DNA from 4 places in the Glutamicibacter sp. NPDC087344 genome. Region 3 is predicted to be linked to each of the others. Evidence: riboswitches for the same ligand, from Rfam matches in the RefSeq annotation. Region 3 holds a riboswitch; each other region holds the start of a gene.
What was found. Region 3 has a riboswitch for thiamine pyrophosphate ahead of thiO (glycine oxidase ThiO). Riboswitches for the same ligand answer to the same signal wherever they lie in the genome.

Region 1 (7,670 bases), on a different contig from region 3:
CGAAAATTTCCTCGTGCATCAGCGTGCCGTCCAGCTCGACGTTGCGCATGATGGTAGGGGCGATCCGCAAGGTCGCCTCGTCGAATTGGCCGCCGTGCACCACCTCGCCCTGCTCGAACATGTCCAGCAGGCGTTGGAAATGCCGGCGGCTGGCAATCCGCCCGAAGTCCGGGTGGGTCAGCGGCTCCTTGCCGTAGAAGCTGGTGATGCTCTGGCCCAGGCGATCAATCAGCGGCGTCGAATCCCCGATGCTCAGCACATAGTCCGGCGCCACACAAGTTTGGCCCGCATTCATGAATTTTGCGTAGGCCAGACGTTTGGCGGTGGCCGGCAGCTGATTGTCCACCACGGCCGGGGACTTGCCGCCCAGCTCAAGGGTGGTGGGGGTCAGGTGTTTGGCGGCCGCGGCGGCAACCACCTTGGCGACCTTCTCCCCTCCGGTGAAAAAGATGTGGTCCCAGCGCGCGGCCAGCAGCTCGGTGGCGGTGTCCACCCCGCCCTCGATCACCGCGAACACCCGGTTATCCAAGTACACCGGCAGGAACTTGGCCAGTGCGCCGGAGGTTGCGGGGGCGATTTCCGAGGGTTTGAGAACCGCCGCGTTTCCGGCGGCGATGGCCGCGACCAGCGGGGCCAGCATCAGCTGGAGCGGGTAGTTCCAGGGGCCGATGATCAGCACCACACCCAGCGGGCGCGCCTCGATCTTGGCCATGGCAGGCTGCAGGGCCAGCGGCACCTTGACGTTGGTGTGATCCATCCACTCGGCCAGGTGGCGCAGCGCAAAATCGATCTCCGCGCGCACCACGTCGACCTCTGAGAATTTGGCTTCGGTGGCCCCCTTGCCAAGATCCTCGTTCAGCGCGGTGAGGAAATCATCCAGGTGCTCGTCAAGCATCTTTTCCAGGGCGCGCAGCTGTTGCACACGGAAGCGCCGCGGATGGGTAATGCGGCTGTCGGCCGAGTGCCGCAGGTGGCTTAGCGTGGCGGCGATTTTTGACGGATGCTCATCCACCGGCGGCGCGAAGTCGCCGACGGGATCGGGCAGCGGATTGGAAGTAAACAGACCCATAAACCGAGACTACGTCAACGGGCCGAAGATGACCCGCTTGCAACCGGTTTTCTTGGTTAACAACCATCGATTCGCGCGGGGAGAGGTCACTGCCCGGCGGAATCCAATGCCGCGGTGATGTGTTCCAGGCTGGCACCCAAGTGGCTGCGAATGGCCTGGTCCGCCGCCTCGGGATCATTGTTTTTGCAGGCATCCAGGATGTTTTGATGCTCTTGGGCAATCCGCGGCGAAGCGCTGTTGGTGCTTGCGTAAATCTGCAGGTACGCGCTGGAGGAGACACGCAGGTTGTTGATGAGGGCCGCTAGCTGATGCATGCCCGACAGCCCGTAGAGGCCGGTGTGGAATTGGTTGTTCAGCTCCACGGTGCGCGCCGGATCCGCGCAAACCGCCAATTCGGCCAGGATCGCCTCCAGGGCTGGCGCGTCGTGCGGGGTGAAAACTTCGGCGGCCTGGCGGATGGCCAGCGCTTCGAGTTCGATGCGGATCAGGTATTGCTCGCGGACTTGGGCGACGGATGGCTTGAACACCGTGGCTCCGCGCTGCGGTTCGAAACTGACCAGGCCTTCGATGCGCAATTGGGCGATTGCCTCACGCACGGGTGTGCTGCTGACTCCAAAACGTTTGGCCAACTCGTTTTGGCGTAATTTTTCCCCGGCAGGGATCTGCCCCGAGGTGATCTCGGCTCGCAATTGCGCCGCAATGCTTCCGGCGATTGTTCTCGCTAATTGCGGGGCAGGGAGGGTTTCGGCCATACAAAAATCCTACCGCGCTCGGCATCAGGCTCTCGCGACGAGGTATTGACGCGAAATATCGAATATGCATATTATTCTTCCATGACAAAATATGCATATTCTGAGCTTCAGGCTCCGAGCCTTGCCCTCCAGCAGCAGAACCTGCCCATCACCCGCCCCTCCAAGGTCATCTGTGTCGGGTTGAACTACCTGGACCATGCAATCGAGGCCGGAGTGCCAGCACCGGCTTCACCGTTGCTGTTCGCCAAGTGGCCGAACACGCTGATCGGCGACGGGGCGGAAATCCACATCCCCGAGGGTATTCGCACCGACTACGAAGCCGAACTGGCGGTGGTGATCGGGCGGACCGCACGGAACGTCGCGGAAGAAGAAGCGCTGGACTACGTCGCAGGGTACTTGTGCGCCAACGACATCTCGGCGCGCGATCTGCAGTTCAACGACGGGCAGTGGGTTCGCGGAAAGTCGCTGGATACCTTCTGCCCGATCGGTCCGCAGCTGGTTCCCGCCGCCCGGATCCCGGATCCGCAGAATCTTGTTATCACGCTGCGGCTCAACGGCGAGGTGCTGCAGAGCTCGAACACCTCCCAGATGATTTTCTCCGTCGCCCAGCTGATCAGCTTCGCCTCGCGCACCGCCACCCTGGAGCCAGGAGACGTGATCCTCACCGGCACCCCGGCCGGGGTGGGAGTCTTCCGCAATCCGCCGGTCGGCTTGAAGGAAGGCGATGAAGTGAATGTCGAAATCCAAGATATCGGCACGCTGTCCAATACCGTGCGCATCGTTACCCAAGGAGCCTAGAAAATGAAATTGCAGGGAAAAATTGTGCTGGTCACCGGCGGCGGGCAAGGCATCGGCCGCGGCATCGTTGAACGATTCCTGGACGAAGGTGCGCTGGTGGCCATCGCGCAGCGCAACATCGCGAGTATCCAGGACCTCCCCGCCGACCGGGTGCTGCTGGTGAAGGCCGACCTGAGCAACACTGTTTCCATCGCCTCGGTGGTAACAGAGGTTGTCGAGCACTTTGGCGGGCTCGATGTCCTGGTGAATAATGCGGGAATCATGTTCGAACGGAGCGTGGATGAGATCAGCCTGGATGAATGGAACCAGATGATGTCCGTGAACCTGACCGCGCCGCTGTTTTTGGTCCAGGCCGCCCTGCCCCACCTGAAAAACAGCGGGGAGGCAAGCATCATCAACATCGGTTCAATCGAAGGAATAGCCGCCAACCCCGAGCATGCGGCCTACTGCGCGTCAAAGGCGGCGATCCATGGCCTGACCAATGCCCTGGCGGTGGATTTGGGTGCGTTCGGCATCCGCTGCAATGCCATCGCGCCGGGCTGGATTACCTCCGCCTTGAGTGAAAACTACATCCAGGCGCAACAGAATCCAGCCCAGGCCCAGCAGGAATTAATCAGGATGCATCCGGTAGGTCGCGTGGGGAAGCCGCACGACATTGGCGACCTGGCGGTTTTCCTCGCGTCGAGCGCCTCGGCATTCATTACCGGGCAGATTATCGTGGCAGACGGGGGACGCACCTCAAAACTTCCGCTGCCGTTCTGATGGCGGATCGAGGCTGGAGGTCCGGCATCACCCGTGAGGCTCGGCGGTGGGTGGCGGCGGTGCCCGTCCTCCTGCGAATACCTTTCTTTTGTATCAATTAGTTGATACATTAACGAGCATGCAGGATATTTCGTCGACCACTTTCGGGCTAGCCCTCATGGCCGGAATCATCTACGTCTGGCTCAGAGCTGTGGCTCGTAACAGGAATTCACCCCCACTGGCTCGCGCCAAATCGCATTCTTTCTGGTGCGCCCTGATCGCGTTCTTCGCCAGCACCTCGACCTCAGGTGAGTCCTTCTGGTCGACCACCGCCGAAAATTCTGCCCAATTCTCCACGCCGGGTTTCTGGCTCGACGTGCTCAGTCCGGCCCTCTGGCTCGGGACCGTGTACCTCATCGGACTCTACAGCTGGCCGCGTGAACTCAAAAGCGTGCGCAGCGCGTCGCTTGAGTCGCGTTCGTTGACCACCCCGATACCCAGACGCTTGCTCGCTACCGTGAGCGTACTCGTCGCATTATCGGTAGCCAGCTTATGGCCCATGCTTCACCAACCGGGTTTCGCACCGGTACCTGCCGTTGAGATTGTCGTCGCCGGACAAATAATGACAATGGAGGCCCAGAGCGGCGTCCTGTCCGGTGAGCGGACACTGCTCTGCTCGGCACTGCTGATTGTTGTGCTGATAGCTACCATGGCGATTCTGGCACTGGTGACCCTGCGCCGCCGACCGTTAAACGGAATCACCCATCACGATAATCAGGTGATACGTTCACTGTGGCTGAACCGGTTGTTGCGCACCGGCGGGTTCCTTTTAACAGTGATCATCGCAGACAATCTCCGTTTTGCCGCGACATCCCCCTGGGCGGAAGTTGCCGACAGCAATTTGATGAATCTCGCAAATGTCGTCATGCTGGCAGTCAGCGCGGTGATGTTCTTTTGGGCGCCGAAATCATCTTTTGAAGGTGAACGTCAACGTGCCGCACGCAACGGGTTCGGACGTGCTCGCGACCACCTTTTGGCCTTGGCTTTTGTCGCCACCACGGTAGCCTTGTTGTCCGTGTATGTTTTCGGTGTGTCCATTACCTACGTCTGGGAGACCGAGGAGTTTTGGGAACGCCCGGTCATCGGCGAATATGCATTCTCCACCCTGCTCGTCATGCTGCTTGCCTCCCTGTCTTACCTGCTGACCACCAGCGCACTGACCTTCTATGGACACTTCATGGCCGGGGCCGCGCGGGATCTTCCACGGCACTCCCGCGCACTGCCCCGTTACCTCTACTGGGTTGCCGGGATACTGGCAGCAACTGGAATCTATCTTTTATTCGCCCCGCCACACGATCCGCAGACGCTGCTGCTCACCGCAACACCAGGGGCAACAGCTGGCGTGATCACGGCGCTTGCAGCCGGCGCTATTGCCGCGATCTGGTGGGTTCGCCATTGCGCGATCCCATGGAAACTCAGTTCGGAGGAAGAGATCTGGTACCGGCAGGTCCTTGAGTTCCGGTTCCTTCGCACGATGTGCAGCGTACTGTTATTGATGCCCACCTGGACTTACGATCTTGGCCCATTGCTCACGGCAATCGGGCTGATTCCCTTCTGCATTCCTTCTATGGTGGTTCTGAATAAACCCACGGCATCAATTCCTTACAGGCAATTTGCATGAGCGCCCAGATCACCGTTGATCTGGACTCGGCGCTGCCGCCCTATGAACAGATCCGCACCCAGATCGCCTCGCTGATCTCGCTGGGCGAGCTGCGCGCCGGAGACAAACTTCCAACGGTGCGCGCGCTGGCCACCGACCTGGGGGTGGCCGCCGGAACCGTGGCCCGCGCCTATAAGGAACTGGAAGCCGAGGGGCTGATTTCGTCGCGGCGCCGCGCGGGAACCGTGGTTAATGAGCTGGCCGGAAGCCAGGTGCTGAACGAGGATCTGGTGCAGGCGGTGGACCGGGTCTGGGAATTAGCCGCGAGCCTGGGGGTGGATGCGGCGACGGTGAAGGCGCTGGTTGAGCGTCGGGCGCGTTAAGAATTTGTTCTTGCGCGCTAACCTGCGTACCCTCGGGAACAGTGACACGGGGTGTCGGAAAAGCCGACTGAGATAAAACCCGTTGAACCTGAACTAGGTCAAGCTAGCGGAGGGATGTCGCATGACTCTACCTGTTGTTGCCCGTAAATACCGGGAAAACTCCCCCTTGGTGTTCTGCCTGACGAACGCCGTGGTCACCAATTTCACCGCCAATGTGCTGCTTGCCTCCGGCGCCGCACCGGCCATGACCGACCTTCCCGGGGAAGCCGGGCCCTTTGCCGCGGCGGCGTCCGCGGTTTTGGTCAACCTGGGCACACCGACCACCGAGCAATTGGCGGCCATCGAAGAAGCCGTCGAGTCGGCGAGCGCCGCCGGAACCCCGTGGGTGCTGGATCCGGTGGCCGTCGGCGCATTGCCGGTGCGCACCGAGTTCGCCCGACGCATCGTGACCCAGCGGCCCACCCTGATCCGCGGCAACGCCTCGGAGATCATGGCGCTGGCCGGGTGGGAGTCCGCAGGGCGCGGGGTGGACTCGCTGGACAGCGTGCATCAGGCTATTGCCGCCGGACGCGAGCTGGCCGTGAAATACGGTTCGGTGGTTGCGATTTCCGGTGAGGCCGATGCGATCATCGATGCGCGGCGCACCGTGCTGGTGCACACCAACGGCATCGGGCTGACCCGGATCACCGGGGGCGGCTGCGCCCTGGGTGCGGTGTGCGCGGGAATGCTTGCGGTGCATGAGGACCCCTTCGAGGCCGCCGTGGCGGCTCACGGGTTCTACGGCCTGGCCGCCGAAAAGGCGTTGCAGGCAAGCACCGGCCCGGGCAGTTTTGCCGTGGCATTCCTGGATGCACTGGCGGCCGTTGAGCCCGCCGACCTTGAGACCCTGAATTGTGAGGAGAAGAACCATGCGTGATCTTGGAGCCTACCTGGTGGCGAACACCGCCAGCTGCACCCCGCACAGCACCCTTGAGGTGATCGAAGCCGCCGTGGCCGGCGGGATTCACTGGGTACAGCTGCGCGCCAAGGACGAAAGCGCGCGCGAATTCTTCGGGCTGGCGCTGGCGGCCGCGAAGCTGACCGAAGGCAAGGCGGAACTGCTGATCAACGACCGGATCGACGTGTTCCTGGCGGCCCGGGCCGCGGGTGCCGCGGTGAGCGGCATCCACATCGGGCAGAAGGACGTGCCGGTGCGGTTGGCCCGCGAGCTGATCGGCCAGGGGATCATCGGGCTCAGCGCCTCCACACCGGAGCAGATCGCCCAGGCAAACGCCGACGCGCAGTTCATCAACTATCTGGGGGTTGGCGCGGTGCGCGCGACCCCCACCAAAAAGGACCACCCCACGCCGCTGGGTCTTGACGGGTTCGCCCACCGGGCGTCGTTAAGCGACCTGCCCTGCGTGGCGATCGGCGCGGTGACTGCGGATGACGCCGCGGCTATTCGCACGGCCGGCGGCGCCGGGCTGGCCGTGGTGCGTCCGGTGTGCCAGGCCGATGATCCGCGCGCCGCCAGTGCGCTGCTGGTGTCCGCGTGGGAGGGGGCTAAATGAAAAACATCCTCTCCATTGCAGGCTCCGATCCGTCCGGCGGCGCCGGGATCCAGGCTGATCTGAAGTCGATCGCCGCCAATGGCGGTTACGGCATGGCGGTCATTACCGCGCTGACCGCCCAGAACACCCACGGGGTCAGCGGGGTGCAGGCAATTGGCGGTGAGTTTGTCACCGCGCAGCTGCAGACGGTTGCCGCTGATGTGCGCATCGACGTGGTGAAGATCGGGATGCTGGCCAACCAGGAGATCATCAACGCGGTGGCCGACTGGCTGGATACCCTCAGCGTCCCGGTGGTGCTCGACCCGGTAATGGTGGCCACCAGCGGCGATGCGCTGCTGGAGGACGCCGCGGGACTGCACCCGTTGCTGCAGCGGGCCACGGTGATCACCCCGAATATCGCCGAGCTCGGCGCCCTGCTGGGTGCCGCCCCGGCGCAGGACTGGGATGCGGTGCTGGAGCAGGCCGAACGTTTGGCCGCCGAGCATCAGGTGCTGGTGCTGGCCAAGGGCGGGCACCTGTCCGGGCTCCAATGCCCGGATGCGCTGGTGGCGGCAAGCGGGGTGCTGGCCCAGTTCAGCTCGCCGCGGATCGCCACCGAGAACACCCATGGCACCGGGTGCACCCTTTCCAGCGCGCTGGCAACCCATTTCGCCGCCACCGGGGACTGGGTCCAGGCCCTGGCCGCGGCCAAGGGCTACCTTGAGCGGGCCATCGGCG
Region 2 (7,670 bases), on a different contig from region 3:
TCGGCCGATGAGTGTGAACATCACCTTTTTGGTAATTACCGCAGTGCTGCTGGCCGCCGGGTTCTACCTGGTGCTTGAACGCACCCTGACCAGGGTGCTGCTGGGCATCATGCTGCTGGGCAACGGCATCAACCTGCTCATCCTTTCCACCGGTGGGCGCAAGGGGGTGGCGCCGCTGTTCAAAGCGGACCTGCCAGCCGACCAGTATTCCGATCCGCTGCCGCAGGCGCTGATCCTCACCGCGATCGTGATCACCTTCGCGGTGACCGCGTTCCTGCTCGCCATGATCTACCGCTCCTGGACGTTGACCAGCGCCGATGTGCTGGCCGACGATACCGAAGATATCAAGGTGTCGCAATCCACCGCCTATGACGAAGAGGAAGACTCGCCGGTGGCCGAGGATACAACCGAATTTGTTGACGAAGAGGGCCGCCCGGTTCGCGAGGGGGAAGAGTGAATTTTCTGGATCTTGCTCCGCTGGCAGTGGTCCTGCCGATCTTCGGAGCCGGCGCGGCCTTCCTGGTCCGCCGCCGCATCAAACTCCAACGCCTGATCACCATCGGGATCCTGTGCCTCACCCTGGTCCTGGAGGCCGGGATGCTGGCCGCCGTCTGGGGTGGTGAAAGCTACGCGATACACATCGGCGGCTGGCAGTCCCCCTGGGGGATCTCCCTGATGGTGGACGGATTCAGCGCCTTCATGCTGTTGATCTCCACGCTGGTCTCCCTTGCGGTGCTGTTCTACGCCACGAGCCAGGGCCTGGCCGATGGAGATGAACCCGGACCGGTGTCCGTGTTCCACCCGGCCTACCTGATCCTGCTGGCCGGCGTGTCCAACGCGTTCTTGGCCGCCGACCTGTTCAACCTGTATGTCGGTTTCGAAATCCTGTTGACCGCCAGCTACGTGCTGTTGACCCTGGGCGCGACCGCCGAACGCATCCGCGCCGGCACCACCTACGTGGTGGTTTCCGTGGTCTCCTCGGTGATCTTCCTGATGGGTATCGCGATGACCTATGCGGCCACCGGAACGGTGAACATGGCCGACCTGGCGGTGAAGCTGCCGCAACTGGATCAGGGCCCGCAGCTGATACTGCATGTGCTGCTGCTGATCGCCTTCGGCATCAAGGCCGCGGTCTTCCCGCTGTCACTGTGGCTTCCGGACTCCTACCCGACGGCTCCGGCCCCGGTCACCGCGGTATTCGCCGGGTTGCTGACCAAGGTGGGGGTGTATGCAATTGTGCGTACCGAGACACTGTTGTTCCCCGGCGGGGCGGTGAACTCCGGGCTGCTGGTGGTGGCGGCGTTGACCATGGTCATCGGTATCCTCGGTGCGCTGGCGCAGACCGACTTCAAACGTATGCTGTCATTCACGCTGACCAGCCACATCGGCTATCTCATCTTCGGGGTGGCCGTGGGCGGGGAACTGGCCATCGCGGCGACCATCTACTACGTCGGGCACCACATCATCGTGCAGACCTCGCTGTTCATGGTGGCCGGGTTGATTGAACGCCGGGCAGGAAGCGCCAACGTGACCCGGTTGGGGTCGCTGGCCAAACTTTCCCCGGCGCTGTCGCTGCTGTTTTTTATCCCCGCAATCAACCTGGGCGGGATCCCGCCGTTCTCCGGGTTCTTGGGGAAGTTCGGCCTGCTGCATGCCGCGGCCCAGGACGCCGACGCGTTGACCTGGGTGGTGATCGCCGCCGGGCTGCTTACCAGTTTGCTGACGCTGCTGGCGATCATCCGTGTGTGGGCGCGCATGTTCTGGCGCCGCGCCGCCGATGCGGAAATCCCGAACCCTCAGCTGGTCGACGAAGCGGCGAAGGTGGCAGATCAAACCGCGGCCGGCGGGGCGCAGGCACCGCACCTGGGCCTGAAGCTGGCCCGCGAGCTGGAATCCGAGGCGCTGCCATGGGGCATGCGTTACGCCACGGGTTCGCTGGTGGTGGCGGGCATCGCGTTGACGGTGTTCGCCGGACCAATTTTTGAGTTCTGCCAGCGGGTGGCCGCGCAGCTGATCGCTCAAGAACCGTACATCACTGCCATCCTGAACTACTGAGCGGAGGGATCACATGCCTCATAAAAACATGACACCACGCGACCAGCGCATCGATGACGCGCTGGACACCGCCGGGGTACGCCACCGCGCCACCCTGAAACAGGAATGGCCGCTGTTGTTGCTGCTGATTTTTGTGTGGGGTGCGCTGTGGGCGGACTTCACCCCGGGAAATTTGCTCTTCGGCGCGATCATCGCCCTGGTGATCGTGACCCTGTTCCCGCTGCCCCCGGTGGTGCTTTCGGGACGGATCAACATCTGGTACTGCATCAAACTTTTTGTGTGGTTCTTGGGACAGGTAGTTGCCGCCAGCGCCCACGTGGCCGCGCTGGCCCTGGTGCGGGGCAAAAAAACCCGCAGCGCGGTGATTGCGGTGCCGTTGCGTACCGACTCGGATCTGATCGTGATGACCGTGGGGCACGTCTTGACGTTGATTCCGGGCTCGTTTGTGCTGGACGTGGATCGCAGCTCTTCGACGCTGTACCTGCACTACATCGACATCAATTCGGCACAAGACGTGGAGAAAGCGCGCGAGAATATTCGCGACATCGAGCGCCGGTTGATCATGGCGATCGGCAGCCATGACGAGTACGAGGCAATCAAGAGCGAATGCAGCCCCAGCGTGAGAAGGAAGAAGGCACGAGCATGATCGGAATTGTTGTTTGGATCTGCGGCATCATGCTTGGCCTGGCGGCGGTCGCCTGCCTCTTCCGTGTGGTCAAAGGCCCGTCGATTCTCGACCGGGTACTGGCCCTGGATGTGATGCTGCTGATCATTTCCGCCGCGCTGTGCCTGGATATGGCGCTGAACCGCCACACCGACTACCTGCTGTTTGTGGTCATTGCCTGCACCATCGGTTTTGTCGGCTCGGTGACGGTCTCCCGCTACGTGTCGGATCAGAGGAACGCCTAATGGATCTTTTTGTTGACCTTCTTGTTGCCGTCCTGCTGATTCTCGGCTGCCTGATGTCCCTGATCGCCGGGATCGGCCTGTTGGCCTTTCCCGACATGCTCACCCGAATGCACGCGGCCACCAAACCCCAGGTGCTTGGTTTCCTGCTGATCTTCGCGGGCCTGGCGATTCATTTGCGCAGCTGGGCCATCGTTCCGGTGCTGATCCTGGCCTGGGCGATGCAGCTGCTCACCGCGCCGGTCTCAGCGCATATGATCGGCCGTTCCGGGTACCGCACCAAACACGCGGCCAAGGAGACGTTATTCTCCGACGATCTGCGTTTGGTCGTTGACAAGGTGTCTTCCGCCCCCAGCACCGGTGCCATCGATACGATCGATTCCCCGCCCACCGAGGAAAAATAGTGCCGGAACACCAACACGCGTGAGCCACAGCCCGCCGGGCTGTGGCTCACGTGTGTTACGGGTGCTATTTGGTGAATTTGGAGATCGCCTTGTTGGTGCCGCGGTCGGCAAGTACCTGGATGACAGCTGCGACAACGGCGGAGAAGATGGCGAAGGAAAGCGCCTGGCGCAGGGAAGCCTCGGCCGCTTCTTCGCTGCCCTTGCGCGGGGCCGTGTTTCCGGTGAACCCCTTCCACAGTTGATCGACCAGTTTGCTGCCGATGAATCCTGCGCCCAGGGAAATGCCGGTGGCGATGAGCTTTTGTACTGCGTTCATGTGGACCTCTCGTTCAACGTTCTGACTTTTCGTTCCGTTGCCCAGCTTACCTGCGGTATGGTGGGTGGGCAGTAATTATTCCGACAGGGGAGCGTCAGGCCGTTGATGGTCAAAGACGCTGAGAGTGCGATAGATCGCAGACCCTCGAACCTGCTCCGGCTAGTACCGGCGAAGGAAGTCGAGCATCTCGGATGCGCAGAGGCGTTTAATCACGCCATGATTTTGTGCGTCCCCCCTCCTGATTTAGGAGGACAACGTATGAGTAACACGAAACCATCGCAGCGCAGCACCTGGCGTGTGGTCGACATTGTGATCGCCTCGGTGATCGCCGTCGCCTCGGGTGTCGTTTTTTGGGTGTGGTCCGCCAGCTACGGGCTGTTTTCGCTGGCCTTTACCGCCTTCCCGCCAGCTACCGCCCTGCTTACCGGCCTGTGGCTGTTCCCCGCGGTGCTCGGTGCACTGATCATTCGCAAACCCGGGGCGGCACTTTTTTGCGAGATGCTGGCCGCCGTGGTCGAGGCGCTGCTCGGTACCCACTGGGGCATGCCGGTGCTGATTTCAGGCCTTGTCCAGGGTCTCGGCGCGGAGCTGGTATTCGCCCTGTTCCGCTACCGGAAATGGAACCTGGCGGTGGCGCTGCTCGCCGGCCTGGGCGCCGGGGTGTTCGCCGGTGTCAGCGAAGCCTATGTGGTGGGAAGCGTCGCAGAATACACGCAGGGAATGAAGCTGTTCCATGTCGGTGCGACGGCCTTCTCCGGCCTGCTGGTGGCCGGCCTGCTGTCCTGGTGGATTACCCGGGCGCTGGCCCGTACCGGGGCGCTGAGCGCCCTGGCTAGCCGCCGGGCGCACCTGGAACCGGCCTTTGCGGGGCGCCCATGAGCGCCGCCGCCGACCAGCAGGCGGCCTCCCTGGCTCTTGGCGGGGTTTCGATCAACGCCAACGGTTTCACCTGGCATCATGCCGAACGCGAGCGGCCAGCCATCGCAGGGCTGGACGTAGCGATCCCGGCGGGGCAAAAAGTGCTGCTGCTCGGCCCGTCGGGGGCCGGCAAATCCACGCTGTTGCACGCAGTGGCCGGGGTTCTTGAACGTGAGGATGACACGGGGTTTGGCGGCGAGCTGCTGGTCGGCGGGCATGATGCCTTCGCACGGCGGCATCCGGTGGGGCTGATGCAGCAGGACCCCGAGACCCAGGTGGTGCAAAGCCGGGTAGGCGACGATGTGGCATTCGGCGCCGAGAACCTTGGTGTCGACCCGCAGCAGATCCGCGAGCGCATCCCGCAGGCCCTTGAAGCGGTGGGGCTTGGCGCCCTGGGCTTTGAGCACCGCACGCAGGCGCTTTCGGGCGGGCAAAAACAACGCCTGGCCCTGGCCGGCATCCTTGCCATGCGTCCGGGACTGATGCTGCTGGATGAACCGACGGCCAATATCGACCCGCAGAGCATCCCGCCCTTGCGTGATGCGGTGATCAACGCGGTTGAAGCCAGTGGCGCCACGCTGATCGTGGTTGAACACCGTTTGGATGCGTGGGCAGGACACGTGGATCGGGTGCTGGTGCTGAAACCCGGCGGCGGCGTTGCCCATGATGTTCACCCCGAGGCGCTCTTCAGCGATGAGCCCTTGCGCACCGAACTGGCCCAGGCAGGGATCTGGATTCCCGGGTTTGTTCCGCAGACCTCCGAAGCCCCGACGGCGCCGGGCGCATCATTGCTGGAACTGGACCGTTTGGTGTGCGCACGCAGCGAGCACGCGGTGCGTACCGCCCCGGTCGACCTGCAACTGCATGCCGGCCGGGCGCTGGTGATCCGGGGCGAGAACGGTGCGGGCAAGTCAACACTCGCACTGACCATGGGAGGTTTGCTCCAGCCGGTCTCCGGGAAGCTCGCGGCCAACGAGGCGCTGGCCGATGGCCTGTCGTCCTCGCCTTTCAGCTGGAAGGCCGGCGCGCTGGTTGCCCGGATCGGGTCCGTGTTTCAAGAACCCGAACACCAGTTCGTCACGCAGAGTGTGCGTGAAGAATTGGCTTTCGCTCCCGTGCGTGCCAGGAGTGGTTCGGAGGGTGAAACGAAGTTCGATCCAGCACAGGTCGATGCCCGCGTCGAGCAGCTGCTGATCCGCTTGGGGCTGCAGGATTTGGCCGAAGCAAATCCGTTCACCCTCTCCGGAGGGGAGAAACGACGGCTCTCGGTGGCCACCGTGCTGGCCGCTTCACCGGAAGTGGTGATCCTTGATGAACCAACGTTTGGACAGGATGCAAACACCTGGCGCGAGCTTGCCCAGCTGCTCATCGAAGAACTTGAGCAGTCCACCGCCATTGTTGCGGTGACCCACGATGAGCAGTTTGCCAAGGCATTGGGTGCCGTGCAGGTAGTGCTTGAACCGGCCGAACCGGTGAAGGCGGTTGCCGTGAAGGCGCCCATGCTCGATGCTCCGGTGGGGGAGAGCTGGCTGGCAAAAATCAACCCGCTGGCGAAGTTCGGTGCGATTGCCGGGGCGACCTTGCCGCTGATCAGCACGGTCGACTGGGTTTCGGCCACGGTCGTGATTGCGGTAACGCTGTTGATGCTTCCGCTGGCGGGGCTGAGCATCGCCGGGTTCTTCCGGCGTGGCTGGCCGCTGGTGGTTGCCGGGTTGCTGGCTGCCTGGGGCATTGCCCTGGTCGGGCAGGATTCGGGGCAGGTTTTGGTGAATCTGGGAATTTTCCAGATCACTGAAGGCTCGGTGGCCGGGGGTATCGCCACGGGGCTGCGCGCCCTGGCCATGGCGATTCCGATGGTGCTGTTGCTGTCCACCACAAATCCCAGCGACTTGGGTGGCGCACTCTCGCAGCAGTTGAAGGTTCCGCACCGTTTTGTGCTGGGGGCCTTGGCCGGGATGCGCCTGCTGGGGTTGATGGTTGAGGAATTCACCACGCTCACCCTGGCCCGCAGAGCCCGCGGGATTGGAAATCTGGGCACCGTACGCCAGAAGGTGAGTGCGAAACTTGGCCAATTGCTCGCACTGTTGGTCCAGGCGATCCGGCGTGCCGGACGGCTGGCGACCACCATGGAGGCCAAGGGATTCGGAACCGGGGAACGCACCTGGGTCCGCACCGCCACCTTTACCTGGCGTGACGGTGCGGTACTGGGTGCAGGGTTCCTGATTGGCGCCGCGGCGATCTTCACCGCGATCTGGGTCGGAACCTACAACCTGATCTGGTAAGCGAGGTTAACGAATCGAATCGGTGAGGGCGCTGAGCTGTGAATGCAGCTCGGCGTCCATCCGGATCGGTTTGGCATCCAAGGTGCGCACCGGGGTGAGCAGTCGAATCGAGGAAACCAGCCACACGCTGTCTGCCTGGTAGAGATCTTCGGGACGCAAGGGCCCGTAGCCCAATTCCCAGCCGTCCTGCCGTGCCGCGTCGAAGATGGCGCTTTGGGTGGTGCCCGGTAGGATTCCGGTCTCAAGCATCGGGGTTAACAGGCGTCGAGTCTCGCCGTCGCGCTGCGCGAGCAATACCGTGGCGGTCGGCCCTTCCAGCACCACACCGTCGGCCGAGGTGAAGATGACATCGTGGGCGCCGTGTTTGCGGGCGTAACGCAGGGCCGCCATATTCACCGCGTAGGAAAGGGTTTTGGCCCCCATCAACAGCCATGGCGCACGTTCGGCGAGTTTTGAATCGTAGCCGCGGTCAAGCAACAACACATCCACGCCTGATTCGCGCTGTTCCATGCCGACCCGCGGTGCCGGGCTGACGGTGACCCAGCAAACGGCCGGGTCGAGATCCAACTCGCCGCGCATCGCAACGAGTTTGACCACCGCTTCTTCCGCGCCGCCGGTCGCATCGAATTCGGCGATTGCGGTATCCACCGCCGCACGCCAGCTCCGTTCGTCGGGAATCTGAAGATCAGAGGTTTCGGCCGACACCGCCAGACGAGCCAGATGCGCCTCGAACTTGCGGACGGTTTGCTGGGTGTACAGCATCGATTCAAAAACTCCGTCGCCACGGTT
Region 3 (7,670 bases):
AGTTTTGTGTGTTGCCGGTTCCTGTGGCCAAACTTGACCTGGATTCCGGCGACTGATGCCGCCGGGCCGGTGGGTTCCTGAACTAGGGCGGGCGGCGGGGCGCGGTGGGTCAACGGTGTGGGTCACCCTACTGGTGGTGATCTCGTTGCTGCATCTGGGCTCCCAGTTGGCGGCTCCGGGGCATATGGTGAGCGACGTCACCCAAGTGTTGCTGATGCCGATGCTAGGCGGGTTGGTTCTGGCCAGTACCCGCTCACCACGTTCCACGATCGTGGTGTTGACCCTCGTCGCTGTGTTTTTCTCATGGCTTGGTGATTCCTTGCCCCGGATGCTCGACGGGGATGCGAGCTTCTTGACGATGGTGGGCTGTTTTCTGGTGGCCCAGGTTTCTTACGTGGTACTTCTATGCCGTTGGTGGCGTTACTCGGTCATTCGGCACCCGGTCTGGCTGGCGCCGTATCTTGTGGTGTTGGGGATTTTGGTGGTGTTGTGTGCACCGTCGGCCGGGGTACTGCTGGTGCCGGTGGTGGTTTATGGCCTGGCACTGGTCTTGATGGCGGTGTTATCTACAGGGATGGGCCTGCGTGGAGGATTGGGAGGTGGAATATTTTTTGTCTCGGATTCCTTGATTGCGGTTCGTTCGTTCACGGATCTTGACCTGGTGGCCCAAGACTTTTGGATCATGCTCACCTACATCCTTGGACAGTACCTGCTGGTGACCGCTATTTTGGACAAGGGTCGTGTAGCTGTTCAGGCTGCCGGTCCGCATCTCACCGAGCGTTAAGTTGTGCGGTGCAGGATAGAGAACCATTCGAAATTGTGAAGGACCGCACCCTGAATATTGGCCAGCCTCCGATCCCGGGTGTGCAACGCGTAGTCGGGCAGGGCATACCACTGTTTCTTGTCCACGGGCACGGAGTTGATCATCGAATCCTGGTGCCGTTGGATGAGGTGTTGGACGCAACAGGGATTTTTCAGCGGATTTACGTGGATCTTCCCGGGATGGGGCAAACCGAGGCCCTTCAGGGTGCTGGCGGATTACCGGAAATCGCTGATTGGCTTGAGCAGCTGATCGGCGCGCAGTGCGGGGATCGACCGTTTGCGATGATCGGAAACTCTCTGGGTTCGTTGCTGGTCCAAGAAATGGCTGACAGGTTTGCCACGCAAATTCTGGGGATGGCGCTACTTGCTCCCTTGGTTTTTCCCTCGCGCGCCGAGCGAACGGTGCCCGAACGCCGGGTTCTGCGCGAAGATCGTGCTTTGCTAGATTCCCTGCCGGCGCACGACGCGGAACACTACGCGCAAATGGCGGTGATTCAAAGCGCTGAGAACTGGCAACGCTTTGATAACCACGTTTTGCCTGGGATTCGCGCGGTGAATCTACGTTCGATGGTTAAGCTGTCCAAACGTTACTTTTTGAATGAACTGCCGGTGCATCGGGCGAACCAGCTGGCTTGTCCGGTGGTGATGATCTGCGGAAAACAGGACCACATCACCGGGTTTACCGACCCGATGAAACTTGCGGCCAGGTATCCGGCGGCGGAAATCATGGTGATTCCCTTGGCCGGGCACAACGTGCACCTAGACCAACCCGAGAGGGTGGCACAACACCTCACCGTCTGGAGTGAGAAGGTCCAGGGTTTCTTCCTGACACGCGAGTTGTAACAGTCCATGTCCCACACAGCACTGTTCGCCACGTAGATAAGTCGTGACTTGTTATCAATCCGTGCTTCACTGAGGTGTCCCACAAGGGGAAAATAACGAGACAACATGCGGAGTATTCCGTAGCTGGGAGGAGTGAGGATGTCTGAGATGCTTAGTCTTCGTGATTGGACCAGCGTGGAGGAAGTACCAGAACTCCTGGATGTCTGGCGAAACTCCGTCGAGGGCGGCCGTGATTTTCTCTCCGCCGCCGACGTCGATGCGGTCGCTAATGCCTTGGAAGCGGTCTATTCACAGCGTGTGTCGGTCAAGATCGCGCAGCTGGGTACGGAGATCGTGGGTTTCGCCGCGTACAGCGCGACGCAGATTGAACTGTTGTGGGTGCGGCATCACGATCGGCATCACGGCGTGGGCAGCGCGCTGCTCAAAAACATCCTCTCCCGGTGCCCGGGGACCACCATTCAGATCAACGGGCAGAACGCCAATAGCTTGTCGTTTTTCCTCGACCACGGGTTTGCCGTCGATCAGGTGGCCGATGGCACCGATCCGTTGGCCCGGATTCAACTTCGACATGTCAATGTTTCAGCCTCGGACGTGTCACGATAGAGCCATGAGTGAAAACACCCGTGATCTGCGTGAAGTCAAAGTCGAACGAGTTGAATCAAGGAAGTACCGGGCGACCAGTGTCGCCTCTGGTGCGAGCCTTGAATTTGGCCAAGGCGAGGGGCTGCTGAGCCCGGTGGAGTTGCTGCTGGCGGCCATTGCCGGCTGCTCGGCCATCGACGTGGATGTGGCCACCACGCGCCGCAGCGAGCCGGATAAATTCGAGGTGGCCGCTACCGGCTACAAACTCAGCGAGGACGGCGCGGGACGGATGGATGACATCAACATGTCCTTCGACCTGAAATTCCCGGACACCGAAGAGGGACGCAAAGCCGCCGGCATGGTGCAACGTATTGTCAAACTCTCCCACGACAAGTACTGCACCGTCTCACGCACCGTCGAACTGGGGGCCAAGGTCACCAGCGAAGTCAGCGGCTAGCCATCGGTTCTTGCTGTTGAGCGCTATCCACTTTCCTGGGGCAGCTACCCCAGGGGTAGCTACCACAAACACATAAAGCTTCACTGCCCGGTGCGGCGCCCTGTTTCCGGCCGAAAAACGCCGGTCGAATGGTGCGCCACCCGGGCAGAGCTGTCTGAGAAGCTGCCCGAAAGCGGCTGCGCTGGGCTCACCGCGCAGCCGCTTTAAGGCCGAAGATGACGCTGATGGACACCGCCGAGTTGGCTTTTGTGCGGTGGGTCATGCCTATAATCACTTCAACTCCGCGGGAGCCTGAACCGACCAGGCTGAGAGGGCACCGAGCCGACCGCCACACCTGATGCGGGTCATGCCGCCGTAGGAAGGAAGTGCCTTCGTTGCACGTTGCCATCATCGGGGCCGGAATCATCGGCCTGTCCACCGCCTTTGAACTGCGTTCGCGCGGTTGCCAGGTCACCGTCATCGACCCGGACCCCGGGCAGGGAGCCAGCCGTGCCGCCGCCGGAATGCTGGCCCCGGCCGCCGAAACGACCTGGGGACATGGAATCCTGCATGAGCTTTTGGGCCGATCCAACCAGGACTACCCCGGCTTCGTTCAGCGGATCGAACAGGCCACCGGCCGCCGCCCGGCTTATCTTCAGAATTCAACGTTGGTGGTGGCCGCCGAACCCGCGGACCGCGACGCGCTCCACGAGCTGGTAGAACTCCAAAGCTCCCTGGGATTCAGCGCCCAGGCAGTTTTGCCCAGCGCCGCACGCCGCCTGGAACCTGCACTGGCCAGCAACATCGCCGGAGCGGTGCTCTGCGAACAAGACCACCAGATCGACCCCCGCTGCGTGATTTCCATCCTGAGCGAGCACCTGGCCGAGCACCTGGTGCGCGAGCGCGCGGTGGAACTTGTGAGGCGCCGGGGGAGAACCGCTGCGGTGCGCACCGCGTCCGGCCGGGTCATCGAGGCAGACCAGGTGGTGCTCGCCACCGGGTTAGGCACCGTGGACGGCGGCCCCCAACTGCCCTTGCGCCCGGTGTACGGGGACATTTTGCGGCTGCAAGGACCAAAGGGTCCGGCGTTGCTGAGCCGGACGGTGCGCGGGATCGTGCACCGCGACCCGGTCTACCTGGTGCCGCGCGGCGACGGCAGCCTGGTGCTCGGAGCCAGCAGCCGCGAAGACGGCAACGACGCGGTTAACGCGGGGCAGCTGCACCGGCTGCTGGATAACGCGCGCCGCCTGGTGCCGGGCATCGTCGACTGCTCGCTGAACGAGGTGATCGCCCGGGCCCGCCCGGCAACCCGGGATGACCGGCCGCTGATCGGCCGGGTGGACGAGGGACTGGTCGTGTCCACCGGGTATTCGCGCCACGGGGTGCTGCTCACCCCCTTCGGCTCGGCGCTGACCGCCGACCTGGTCCAGGACCTCCCTACCCACCCAGAACACACCCGCGCGGTGGACCCTGCACGTTTTGACAACAACCCGCCGTCCCCAACCCTGAAAGAGATGTACCGATGAGCATCCAAATTACGCTGAATTCCGCGCCGCTATCGATCGCGCCCGGACTGACCGTGCGGGAGCTTGTCACCTCGCATACCGGCCGCGAACTGACCGAGCAGGGACAGGCCGCGGACGGAGGCACCCTGGGCATCGCCGTGGCGGTGGATGGCGCCGTGGTGCCGCGCAGCGCCTGGTCGCAACGCGAGCTGGCGGCCGGAAACACCATTGAACTCGTGACCGCTGCCCAGGGAGGCTGAAACATGTCAAACACCACGAACTCACCCACCAGCACCGCGCACCGCACCGAGCAGGCCACGCCGGGTGACCAGTTCACCGTGGCCGGACGCAGCTTCGGCTCCCGATTGATTTTGGGGACCGGTGGTGCCACGTCGCTGAGCACCCTGGAGCAGGCGCTCGCCGAGTCCGGAACCGAACTGACCACGGTATCCATTCGGCATTTCTCCGCCGGCGGGTCGGCCAGCGTGTATGAGCTGCTGCAGCGCCACCAGATCGCGGCGCTGCCGAACACCGCAGGGTGTTTTACCGCGCGCGATGCGATCCTCACCGCCCACCTTGCCCGTGAAGCCCTGGAAACCAACTGGGTGAAGCTGGAAGTGATCGCCGATGAAGACACCCTGCTGCCGGATCCGTTGGAGCTGTTCGCGGCCGCCGAACAGCTGGTGGCCGACGGATTCGAGGTGTTCGCCTACACCAACGACGACCCTGCCTTGGCCTCCCGCTTGCAGGATGCCGGGGTTGCCGCGGTGATGCCGGCGGGGGCTCCCATCGGCTCCGGGCTGGGGATCTTGAACCCGCACAATATTTCCACCATCGTTTCGCGTGCTACGGTCCCGGTGATCCTGGACGCCGGGGTGGGCACGGCCTCCGACGCCGCCAAAGCCATGGAACTGGGGTGCGACGCGGTGCTGCTGGCCAGCGCCGTGACCCGCGCCCACAATGCGCCGCTGATGGCCGCGGCGATGCGCGACGCGGTGCGCGCTGGGCGCGCAGCCCGGCTGGCCGGGCGGATCCCGGTGCGTGATGCCGCGTTGGCCTCCTCTCCAAGCGAAGGCATGATGCGCACGTTGATCGGCGATTTCTCATGAGCCTGCGCGCGCCGCTGGTTGCACCGGTTCAGAGGCTCGACCCGGCGCAGCTTGCACGGTATTCCAGGCACCTGACCCTTCCCGGGGTGGGCGAAGAAGGCCAGCGGCGGATTGCCAATGCGCGGGTGTTGATGATCGGGGCCGGCGGCTTGGGCAGCCCCGTGGCAAACTACCTGATTGCCGCCGGGGTGGGGACCCTGGCGGTGCTCGATGACGACACGGTTGAGCTATCCAACCTGCAACGCCAGATCATCCATCGCCAAGCCGACGTGGGCGCACCCAAGGTCGATTCGCTGCCCCGGGTGGCCGCGCAGCTCAACGACCAGGTCACCGTGGTGAGTTTGGCGCAGCGGCTGACCGAAGAGAACGCGCTGTCCTTGTTCAGCGACTACGACCTGGTGATCGACGGCAGCGATAACTTCGCTACCCGCTACCTGTGCAACGATGCGGCCGAACTGACCGGCACCCCGCTGGTGTGGGGCACACTTTTCCAATTTTCGGGCCAGGCATCGGTGTTCGACCCGCGGAACGGGCCGATGCTGCGTGATTTGTTCCCGGAAATTCCAGATGCGGATTCGGTGCCCAGCTGTGCCGAGGGCGGGGTGTTCGGTGCATTGTGCGGGGTGGTTGGTTCGCTGCTGGCAGTGGAGGCGCTGAAACTGATCACCGGGGTGGGCCAGAGCCTGTCTGGCAAACTGTGGCTGTATGACGCGCTGTCGGCCACGGTGCGGACCCTGTCCTTCGAGAGCGATCCGCACCGCGAACCGGTGCGCGCGCTCGGGGTCTACACCCAAGAATCCTGTGTGCTGGAACCCCAGATAGCGCAGTTGTCCGCACAGGAGCTTGAAAGCCTGCGCGGAACCGCGAACCGTCCGGTGGTGGTGGATGTGCGCGAATCCTGGGAGCGCGCCATTGGGGCGATCCCGGACAGCATCCACGTTCCGCTGGATGAGCTGTTGGCCCGCGGGTGGGATGCACTTGAGGTGCCTGAAACCAGCTGCGTGGTTTTTGCCTGCAAGAGCGGGGCGCGATCCCTGCGTGCCGCCACCGCGCTGAGCGACACCTCGGCAACGACGCAGGTGATGAACCTGCGCGGCGGCACCCTTGCCTGGTATTCCCAGGTCCGCGGCGAGACGTTGGACTACTAGGTTGGGCCGCTGACCGTGCACCCGGTGGCCTGCTGGGATACTTGAAGCATGGATGAGCTGGAGAACTTGGGCGAACTGACGTTTCGCGAACTCACCGATGCCGACGAACAACAGGCCATCGACGCGCACCACGAACTGACGGTTGATGATTTTGAATTCCTTCCCACGTTCTCGCTCTCCGAACGCTGGGAGGACTACGTGTACCGCATGTGCGCGGGGCGGCGAGGGGAACATATTCCCCCCGGGTGGGTCCGCTCGGCGTTATTTGTGGCCACGGATGAAGACGGCTGGCTGGTGGGGCGCATCTCGGTGCGTTATGAATTGAATGCGTCGCTGGAGCACCTGGGCGGGCACCTGGGATATGCGGTGCTGCCGTCGGCACGTCGGCGCGGGATCGCTAAAAAGCTGTGCCGTTTCGGTTTGGAGCAGTTGCGCGACGCGGGTGTTGAGCACGCCTTGATTACCTGCGACGCCACCAATATTGCCTCGGCTGCCACCATTCGCAGTTGCGGCGGAATACTGGATGAAAATCTTCCCGAGGTTATTGAATCAACGGGGCGCAAGCAGTTGCGGTTTTGGGTTCCCACCGCGCCGAAGAGTTGATTCATCGAAACTTTATGTGATTTTTTCTGTATGTTTTGACACAGATCTCCGGTTGGCCTGCTTCTTGCGCGTAGAATATATGGTTGGGTCGAGAATGGCCCCGACTCCTTAGACCCTAAACTCGAGCAGAAGTGAGCCTTCACGCATGTCAGATAACATCACGAGCCGCGACGAACTGCGCAACGTAGCCATCGTTGCGCACGTTGACCACGGCAAGACCACCCTGGTCAACGCAATGCTTCAGCAGACCGGCGCTTTCGACAGCCACGGTGAAACCGAAGACCGCGTGATGGACTCCGGCGAGCTGGAACGCGAAAAGGGCATCACCATCCTGGCCAAGAACACCACCGTGTTCTACAACGGTCCTGCCGCCGAAGGCAAGCAGATGACCATGAACATCATCGACACCCCGGGTCACGCCGACTTCGGTGGCGAGGTCGAGCGCGGCCTGTCCATGGTTGACGGTGTGGTGCTGCTGGTGGACGCCTCCGAAGGCCCGCTGCCGCAGACCCGTTTCGTGCTGCGTAAGGCACTGGCCGCAAACCTGCCGGTCATCATCGTGGTTAACAAGACCGACCGCGCCGACGCCCGCATCGACGGCGTCATCTCCGACTCCATGGAC
Region 4 (7,670 bases), on a different contig from region 3:
GCCGTGATCGCCATGGGCACCGGAAGCATCCAGCTCACCCCCGGCAAGGTGCTTTCGGCCCTGCTGGGCACCGGTGAGAACCGCGACATCCTGGTGGTGCAGAAGATCCGGGCGCCGCGGGTGCTGACCGCCATTGGCGTCGGCGCCGCGCTGGGCGCCGCCGGTGCCTGTTTCCAATCGATCTCCCGCAACCCGCTGGGAAGCCCGGACATTATCGGTTTCACCACCGGTGCGGCGACCGGCGCGGTGGCGCAGATCGTCCTGTTTAATGCCGGTGCCTGGGCCACCGGGTTAGCGGCCATGATCAGCGGGTTGCTCACCGCCCTGGCGGTCTACCTGTTGTCCTTTTCGCGCTACACCACCGGCGGCCAGCGCCTGGTCATCATCGGCATCGGACTGGGAGCCATGCTCGGTGCGGTCAACACCTTGCTGCTGTCCAAGGGCGACTCGGACCTGGCGGCCCAGGCCAACCTCTGGCTCTCCGGCTCGCTGGGCGGACGCAGCTGGGCCGATGCCGCCTTGGTCGGTATCACCCTGGTGCTCTTGCTGCCGCTGCTGATGATGCATTCACGCAGCTTGACCCTGCTGGAAATGGGAGACGACACCGCCCAGGCACTGGGGGTTCGGGCCGAGGCGGTCCGCCGGATCACCATTTTCGCCGCCGTGTGCCTCACCGCCGCAGCCACCGCGGCGGCCGGGCCCATCGCGTTCGTCGCTCTGGCCGCGGGGCAGATCATCCGCCAGCTGATCGGCAGCCGCACCGTTCCGATTTTGCCCGCGGCACTCACCGGGGCGCTGCTGCTGGTCGCTTGCGATGTCATCACCCAAAACCTGCCGTTGCAGGCACAGGTGCCCATCGGCCTGGCGACCTCGCTGGCCGGCGGGCTGTACCTGCTCTGGTTGCTGACCCGGCCGCAAACCCGAACCTGATCCAACATTTTTATCCCTCATCCCACCCCTCGTCCCACAAGGAATCAGATGCCCGCCAACGAAATGATCGTCGAAAAAATCGTCGACTACACCCCGCACATGCGCCGGGTGATTTTTTCCGGACCCGGGGTGGCCGATTATTTGGCTGATCCGCCCTGCGTCCCGAACATCAAAATCTATTTTCCGCGCCCCGGCCAGTTGCTGGACCAGCCCGGCGAGGATGAGCGCGGCCGGTGGATCTTCACCGGCGACCAACGCTCCCGGGTGCGTACCTACACGGTGCGGTGGATGAACGAAGCATCCTCCCAGCTCGCCATCGATTTTGTCCGCCACGGCGACGAGGGGCTGGCCAGCGCCTGGGTCGAACGGATTGTCCCGGGGGACGTGCTCGGGGCCTTGGGCGGTGGCGGCCGGGTGCTCAAACCCGGTGGCTACGCGCTGATGTTCGGCGATGAAACGGCGCTCCCGGCGATCAGCGACACGCTGGAGCAGATGCCGGCGGATCAGGTGGGGCAGGTTTTCATCGAGGTCCACAACGAGGCGGAGATCCACGAGCTGGCGAAGCCGGAGGGGGTCCGCGTGCAGTGGCTCCCGCGCGGCCAGGCGGCCGCCGGAGCAACCCGGCAGCTGATCGAGGCCATGGAAACGCTTGAGCTCCCGGCGGAGCAGGTGGCCGCCGAGGAGATCAATTTGTGGGTGGGCGCGGAATCCCAGGTGGTGCGTTTCGCCAGGCAATGGGCCGCCAAGGTTGGGATCGCCAAAAGCAATCGGCTGATTATCGGCTACTGGCATCTGGAGATGAACGAAGTCGCCTACGGCAAGGACTCGGATCACGATCGGGTCCATGGAGAGATGGATTTTGAACGCCCCGGACACGAAGCCCACCGTCATGAACACACCCACGAGCACGAACATGAGCACACCCATGAGCACTAATCCCACTCGGCCGCGCCCCGAAGCACGCGGCTCCGGCGCCAGCATCCCGCGGGTCCCGGGATTTTTCGCCGCCTCGCTGACCGATGCGGGAATCACCGCAGCCCTGGCGGCGATCGACCGGGGCGAGGTGGCCTACCCGCTATTTGATCGCTGCCCTGAATCCGCGCAGTTGGCGCACGTGACTTTCTTGTGGCGCGATGAACCCGGCATGGACCCGGCAACGGCGGTGATCCTTTCCGCCAATGCGCTGGTGGATCACGAAAATCTGGACTCCAGCGAGTTCGAACCGGTGCGTGAGGGGTTGTGGTCCATCACCCTGATGGTTCCGACGGATTGGATCGCGTCCTACCGGATTACCGTGCACCGCGGGCCAGGGGCAGCTTTATGGCGCGCAGAAACCGAACGCCGCGCGGTCCGTTTGGCCGCCGATGCCGGCGGGCCGGACCCGCTGAACCCCAGACTCTACGCCTCCATGAACGGGGGCCCGGTCTCCGTGGTGGGCGGTCCGCACGCCGTATCCAATGAACATCTGGCGGCCGCGCAACCTGCGGCGCAGCACCGTGGGCCGTCGATCGGCGGGCAGGGGGCACCGCAGCCACCGGTGCCCGGCTCCGAGACCGCCGGGCACCCGCGGCTGTCCCATCATGTGCTGTGGGATGAGAACTGCCGCCGCGAGCGAAATGTGTGGGTGTACCAACCGGAGGCCGGCTGCCTGGAGCCCGGGGAGAAAACCCCGCTGGCCATTGTGCACGACGGGGCAACCTGGGTGCGCTACCTGAATATTGCCTCGTCGCTGGATCGCGCCATCGCCGCCGGGGCGCTGGCCCCGATTCACGTGATGTTCATCGACAGCACCAATATCGAGCTGCGCAGCGCGGAACTTCCGGTGGCCGCAGGCACCACCCGTTCCGTGGCCGAACAGTTCCTGCCGTGGGCGCGCACGTATTTCGAGGTTTCCCAGCTGCCCGAGCAGACCGTGGTCAGCGGCTCGTCCTTCGGTGGCCTGGCCGCGGTCCATGCGGTGCTGGAATACCCTCAGCTGATCGGTGCGGCGTTGGCCCAATCGCCCTCGTTGTGGTTTGCGGACCTGAGCCAGGCGCTGCGCGAGGTGGACCCGCAGGTGCGGATGATTTTCCAGGCCGGGCGCTATGAATCCTCGATCATTGATTCCTGCGTCGAGGTGCTTGAAGCGCTGGAGGGCAGCGAAGCCCACACCCAGATCGATTTCCAGCCGCTGAGCGGCGGGCACGACTGGGCGTGGTGGGCTCCGATGCTGTTAAACGGGCTGTGCCAGTTTTTCCCTGCGGACCGGTCTGGGTAGCCCAAGGTTTTCCCTCAGGGTGCGGTGCTCGTAGGCGGTGCGGAACCGCCCGCGGCGCTGCAGCTCGGGGATCACCAACTGGACAAAATCGTCCAGCGAATCCGGCAGGCTCGGCGGCATGAGGTTAAAACCGTCGGCGGCCCCGGAATCCAGCCATCGCTCGATCTCATCGGCGATCATGGACGGGGTTCCCACCATGGTGCAATGCCCTCCCCCGGCCGCCAGCAATCCCAGCAGTTCACGCACCGTCGGCTGGTGGATTTCAATCAGCCGCAGGATCGTGGCATAACGCCCGGCCGGTCCGCTGAACTGCTCCAGCGGCGGCAGGGCAGGCACCGGGGCATCCAGCTCCCAGTCGCTGGTGTCCTGCTGGATGAACACCGCCAGCTGGGCCAGGCTCTGCGCGGTCGGCAGCAGGTTGTTGAGCCGGCGTTGTTTCTGCCTGGCTTCCTCCAGAGTGTTGCCCACGTACGTCACCAGCCCCGGCATGATCGCCAGCGCCTGCGGGTCGCGCCCCATTAGTTGCGCCCGGGCGCGCACATCCCGGGCGTATTCCAACGCCATCTGCTCATCCGCGGCCACCGAGTAGATCCCCTCGGCATGTTTAGCCGCCAGGTCGCGGCCCTGCCCCGAGGATCCGGCTTGGAAAATCACCGGGGAATCCTGCGGGCCTGCGGGGAGATTCAGCGGGCCGCGTACCGAAAAATGCTCACCGGCATGATTGATCTCCCGCAGCTGCCCAGCATCCGTAAACACCAAGTCGCGCTGGATCTGCAACGCGTCGCGCGGATGGGACTCGAAGAGCTGGCGCAACACGGTAATGAATTCGTCGGCTCGCCCGTAACGGTAGCCGTGGTCCCCCAGGCTCTGCCGCCCGTGGTTCTGGGCCTCGCTATCCCACATGCTGGTCACGATATTCGCTCCCGCCCGTCCACCTGACAGCCTGTCGAGGCTGGCCAGCATCCGGGAGGCGTGAAAGGGGCTGTAGAAACTGGAGGACACCGTGCACACCAAACCGATGCGGCTGGTGTGCTGGCTCAACGCGGTAAGCAGGGTGAACGGTTCGAAAAGCCAGGTAGGTCCGGCCGCCGCGGCATCCGCGCTGACCGCCTGCGAATCCGCCAGGAACACCGCATCCAGCAGGCCGCGTTCGGCCAGCTGCGCCAACTGCACGTAGTACCCGGTGTCGGCGAGCTGCTCGGCGTGGGAATCCGGCGCGCGCCATGCCGCCTGATGGTGGCCCGCACCGTAGATAAAAAGGTTGAACCGGGCCTGCTTGAGTGCCCGGCTCATCCCTTGACCAGTCCGCCGTCGACAATCAGGTTCTGCCCGGTCACCCCGCGCGACAGCGGTGAGGCGAAAAAGAGCACTGCATCGGCAAGTTCGGCGGGGGTGGTCACCCGGCGCAGCGGGGTGCCGGCGGCAATCATGTCAAAAACTTCGTCCGGGGTGGTGGCCGAGGCGTCGGTGGTGCGCAGCAGTCCCCCGGAGACCATATTCACGTTGATTCCCTCCGGCCCCAGGTCGTCGGCAAAGGTGCGGGTCAGGGACAACAGCGCCGCTTTGGTGGCGGTGTAATCGTGGTACGGGACCACGGGGTGCTGGAAGAGGTTGGTGCCGATGTTGATGATGCGTCCGAATCCGGCTTGGCGCATGCCTGGCAAAACGGCCTGGATCGCCGCGACCGGGGCGAGCACCGATCCGGTGAACTGGGCGGTGAGGTCGGCGGCGGAAAGCTCAGCGGCCTTGGGCCGGGCATCTCCATTAAAGGAAAAATCAACCAGCGCGTTGTTCACCAAAGTGGTGACCGGCTGGCCAAAGTGCTCTGCGACGGTGGCGGCGAGCGTCTCCAGCTGGGTCCGATCGCGGACGTCGGCCTGGACTGCCAGCGCCTGGCCGGGGAATTCGGCGGCCAGCTCTTCGGCGGCCTGGGCGGAGCTGCGGTAGTTGATCACGACCTTCGCCCCGGAACGCAAAAATGCGGTGCTGATTGCTGCGCCAAGTCCGCGGGCTGCGCCGGTGACCAGAATCAGTTGCTCATTCAGCGGCAGGGCGGTATGTACGGAAGGTACGGCTTCGGTGCTTAGTTGTGCGTTCATGGTGCTCGAACTCCTTGAGGTTATTTCAAGGCGAACGGGACCCCGGCATAGATGCGTCGCATCACGGTATCCAGGACATTCCCTTCGCCAGTACTAACTGGATCAGGTTCGACGGGTTTTATCTCAGCCGCATGGCGGCACCCCGTGTCACTATCTCCCATTAGTACCACAGTCCCTCGGGCACGGCGCAACAGATGTCCGGGCGAAACGCTAAACCAGCTTGCCAATCGGCTTGAGGTGCACAACTCAGCAACGGTTCCCGTGCGCTGTCCGGGTGCTGAAAACAGCCCTTACTCCTGCCCACCAGATGTTTGAAACAGATTCAGTTCGTAGGAACCGACAGTCTTCGGCTCGCCAGAAATCACAACGTCGTAAAACAATTCGTTGCCAGTGAATTCGAACTCATCCGTAGCCACTGCTGCGGGAACGTTACAGGCCAGAGAGATCATTTTGCTCGGCTCGGAGTCAAGGTCCAGATCCAGGTTCAGCTCAGCTTGTTCGCCGTACATGATGACTCGGGCGGTGGCTTGGCCAGTCCCCCAACACCCGAATTCCATCTGGTAGGTACCAGGCGCATCCACCGTGCCACCAATGGACATGGAATCGTTGACCACTTCTTGCGCCCCGGTTTCATCGGTAAATACCGTGGAGCGGAAGAACCCTGACATTCCCATCACAAGGTTTTCCGAGTTTTCGCGTGCCTCCAACGGGCCAAAGACCGCAGCGGTGTTCACAACCTGTGACTGCAACTCGGAAAAGAACGGAACCCCGTCCTGGTAATACTGCGCATACGGGTCGTCGGGATCAGCGAATGTTTCATCGTAACTTTGCTGCTCGGAATCCCACGCCGTCGCGGGGCTGCCATTCCCCTGCGGATCAACCATTTCCAGTTTTGATACTGGTGTAGTGCAGGCACTAAGTATCAGCACCCCGGCCGCCAGCGGAAACACAAACTTTTTCACAAGAACATCCAAAACAGTCAGACTCTAACTTCAAATTGACCATATTTCGATAACTGAAATAAAACAAGACTTGTCACAGGGCCCAATGGACACAAATTGATAACTCTTCAGATTCAGCCATCGAGCGTCGAGAACAGGATCACATCCGAATGCCGTGTAGCGATGCACCGTTTCGTCGGTAGGCGCACATAGGGTCGACAGGTGGGCTCGGAACGTCGAACCCAGCATTAACTCAAGGAGAACCACCACAGCATGCGAATCTCGCACCGCATCCTTTCAACAGCCCTCATTGCCGCAACACTGGGGCTTGCCTCCTGCGCCTCGCTCACGTCTACGGATTTCACCGGGACCAATGGCGCGCAGGCCGCCGCGCCATCTGCGGCCGACAAGGAAACCTACACCGAAGCCTTGGAAGAATTGGAAGGCATCGACATCAAGGGACGAGCCCCGAAAACCGGGTATTCTCGCGAGCAGTTCAGCAACGGGTGGAAGGATCCGGACAACAACGGTTGCGATGCACGCAACGATATTCTTGCCCGAGATCTAGTGGATGTTGAATACAAATCCGCCCGGGTTAACTGTGTTGTATTGAGTGGAACCTTCCACGATCCCTACACCGGCAAAACCATCAACTTCGAGCGCGGCCAAAACACCAGCACCGCGGTGCAGATTGACCATGTGGTCGCCTTGTCCGATGCATGGCAAAAGGGTGCGCAGAAGTGGAGCGAGAAGAAGCGGCTGGAGTTCGCTAATGACCCGCTGAACCTCATGGCCGCCGACGGGCCGACCAACGCCTCCAAGGGCGACAAGGACGCGGCAACGTGGCTGCCGCCAAACAAGGACTTCCGCTGCGACTATGTGGCGCGGCAAACCCAGGTTAAGGCCAAATACGGCGCGTGGATGACCCAGGCGGAACACGATGCCATCGCAAAAATCCTGACCGCTTGCGTGTAGTCGCCGCTTCCAGCCTTGGCCGCACTCCGCCTCAAGGCTGAGCGAAACCTCGGAAGATACCACTATGGTTGTATGGTCAAACAGCTGGAATTATGGCATTATGGATGTTATTCCAGCTGATAGTGAATTGCTTTCGCGATAAATTAGCCAAATTCGACTCTACAAGGGTGTGCAATGAAGACACGATTGATCGGTACGGTGCTGCTCTTGGCGAGTGTCTGCCTTTTCGTGTTTTCCCTTGACGGATCACAGCGGCCCACGGCAACGGCGTGCTGGGTGATCTCCACGGTCATGTTCATTGCCGCGGCAATGCTGCTGCTGGGAACCATCGTAGGTTCCTCCTCGGCCACCGACGCAGGATCATCCCGTCGGCGCCAACGCTGAGACCCGCATCAGCAAAATTTTCTGGCCCGGCTCACACGAGCCGGGCCAGAGATGTTTCAGGCCGAAATCTCGGATGCCGCAGGC

Region 1: it holds a riboswitch for thiamine pyrophosphate, as region 3 does, so the genes downstream of both, thiM (hydroxyethylthiazole kinase) here and thiO (glycine oxidase ThiO) in region 3, are expected to answer to the same signal.
Region 2: it holds a riboswitch for thiamine pyrophosphate, as region 3 does, so the genes downstream of both, ACIOWL_RS09415 (ECF transporter S component) here and thiO (glycine oxidase ThiO) in region 3, are expected to answer to the same signal.
Region 4: it holds a riboswitch for thiamine pyrophosphate, as region 3 does, so the genes downstream of both, ACIOWL_RS11560 (3-oxoacyl-ACP reductase) here and thiO (glycine oxidase ThiO) in region 3, are expected to answer to the same signal.

The regions. Positions count from the first base shown of each region.
Region 1 is NZ_JBIUXY010000011.1:13,292-20,961, forward strand. Features, by position in the region: gene ACIOWL_RS17250 (aldehyde dehydrogenase family protein) at 1-1,069, opposite strand, end outside; gene ACIOWL_RS17255 (GntR family transcriptional regulator) at 1,156-1,821, opposite strand; gene ACIOWL_RS17260 (fumarylacetoacetate hydrolase family protein) at 1,903-2,619, shown strand; gene ACIOWL_RS17265 (SDR family NAD(P)-dependent oxidoreductase) at 2,623-3,381, shown strand; gene ACIOWL_RS17270 (hypothetical protein) at 3,428-5,041, shown strand; gene ACIOWL_RS17275 (GntR family transcriptional regulator) at 5,038-5,403, shown strand; TPP riboswitch at 5,441-5,535, shown strand; gene thiM (hydroxyethylthiazole kinase) at 5,525-6,319, shown strand; gene thiE (thiamine phosphate synthase) at 6,312-6,953, shown strand; gene thiD (bifunctional hydroxymethylpyrimidine kinase/phosphomethylpyrimidine kinase) at 6,950-7,670, shown strand, end outside.
Region 2 is NZ_JBIUXY010000004.1:384,267-391,936, forward strand. Features, by position in the region: gene ACIOWL_RS09380 (Na+/H+ antiporter subunit A) at 1-11, shown strand, start outside; gene ACIOWL_RS09385 (Na(+)/H(+) antiporter subunit C) at 8-457, shown strand; gene ACIOWL_RS09390 (Na+/H+ antiporter subunit D) at 454-2,055, shown strand; gene ACIOWL_RS09395 (Na+/H+ antiporter subunit E) at 2,069-2,701, shown strand; gene ACIOWL_RS09400 (monovalent cation/H+ antiporter complex subunit F) at 2,698-2,964, shown strand; gene mnhG (monovalent cation/H(+) antiporter subunit G) at 2,964-3,365, shown strand; gene ACIOWL_RS09410 (DUF4235 domain-containing protein) at 3,430-3,681, opposite strand; TPP riboswitch at 3,757-3,875, shown strand; gene ACIOWL_RS09415 (ECF transporter S component) at 3,940-4,560, shown strand; gene ACIOWL_RS09420 (ATP-binding cassette domain-containing protein) at 4,557-6,881, shown strand; gene ACIOWL_RS09425 (aminodeoxychorismate lyase) at 6,888-7,670, opposite strand, start outside.
Region 3 is NZ_JBIUXY010000008.1:79,888-87,557, reverse strand. Features, by position in the region: gene ACIOWL_RS15000 (VOC family protein) at 1-56, shown strand, start outside; gene ACIOWL_RS14995 (lysoplasmalogenase family protein) at 116-784, shown strand; gene ACIOWL_RS14990 (alpha/beta fold hydrolase) at 793-1,665, shown strand; gene ACIOWL_RS14985 (GNAT family N-acetyltransferase) at 1,804-2,268, shown strand; gene ACIOWL_RS14980 (OsmC family protein) at 2,273-2,704, shown strand; TPP riboswitch at 2,978-3,082, shown strand; gene thiO (glycine oxidase ThiO) at 3,070-4,209, shown strand; gene thiS (sulfur carrier protein ThiS) at 4,206-4,448, shown strand; gene ACIOWL_RS14965 (thiazole synthase) at 4,452-5,297, shown strand; gene moeB (molybdopterin-synthase adenylyltransferase MoeB) at 5,294-6,445, shown strand; gene ACIOWL_RS14955 (GNAT family N-acetyltransferase) at 6,494-7,048, shown strand; gene typA (translational GTPase TypA) at 7,194-7,670, shown strand, end outside.
Region 4 is NZ_JBIUXY010000005.1:319,016-326,685, forward strand. Features, by position in the region: gene ACIOWL_RS11540 (FecCD family ABC transporter permease) at 1-930, shown strand, start outside; gene ACIOWL_RS11545 (siderophore-interacting protein) at 979-1,866, shown strand; gene ACIOWL_RS11550 (esterase family protein) at 1,856-3,187, shown strand; gene ACIOWL_RS11555 (NtaA/DmoA family FMN-dependent monooxygenase) at 3,143-4,480, opposite strand; gene ACIOWL_RS11560 (3-oxoacyl-ACP reductase) at 4,477-5,286, opposite strand; TPP riboswitch at 5,348-5,441, opposite strand; gene ACIOWL_RS11565 (hypothetical protein) at 5,577-6,248, opposite strand; gene ACIOWL_RS11570 (HNH endonuclease family protein) at 6,501-7,202, shown strand; gene ACIOWL_RS11575 (hypothetical protein) at 7,377-7,586, shown strand.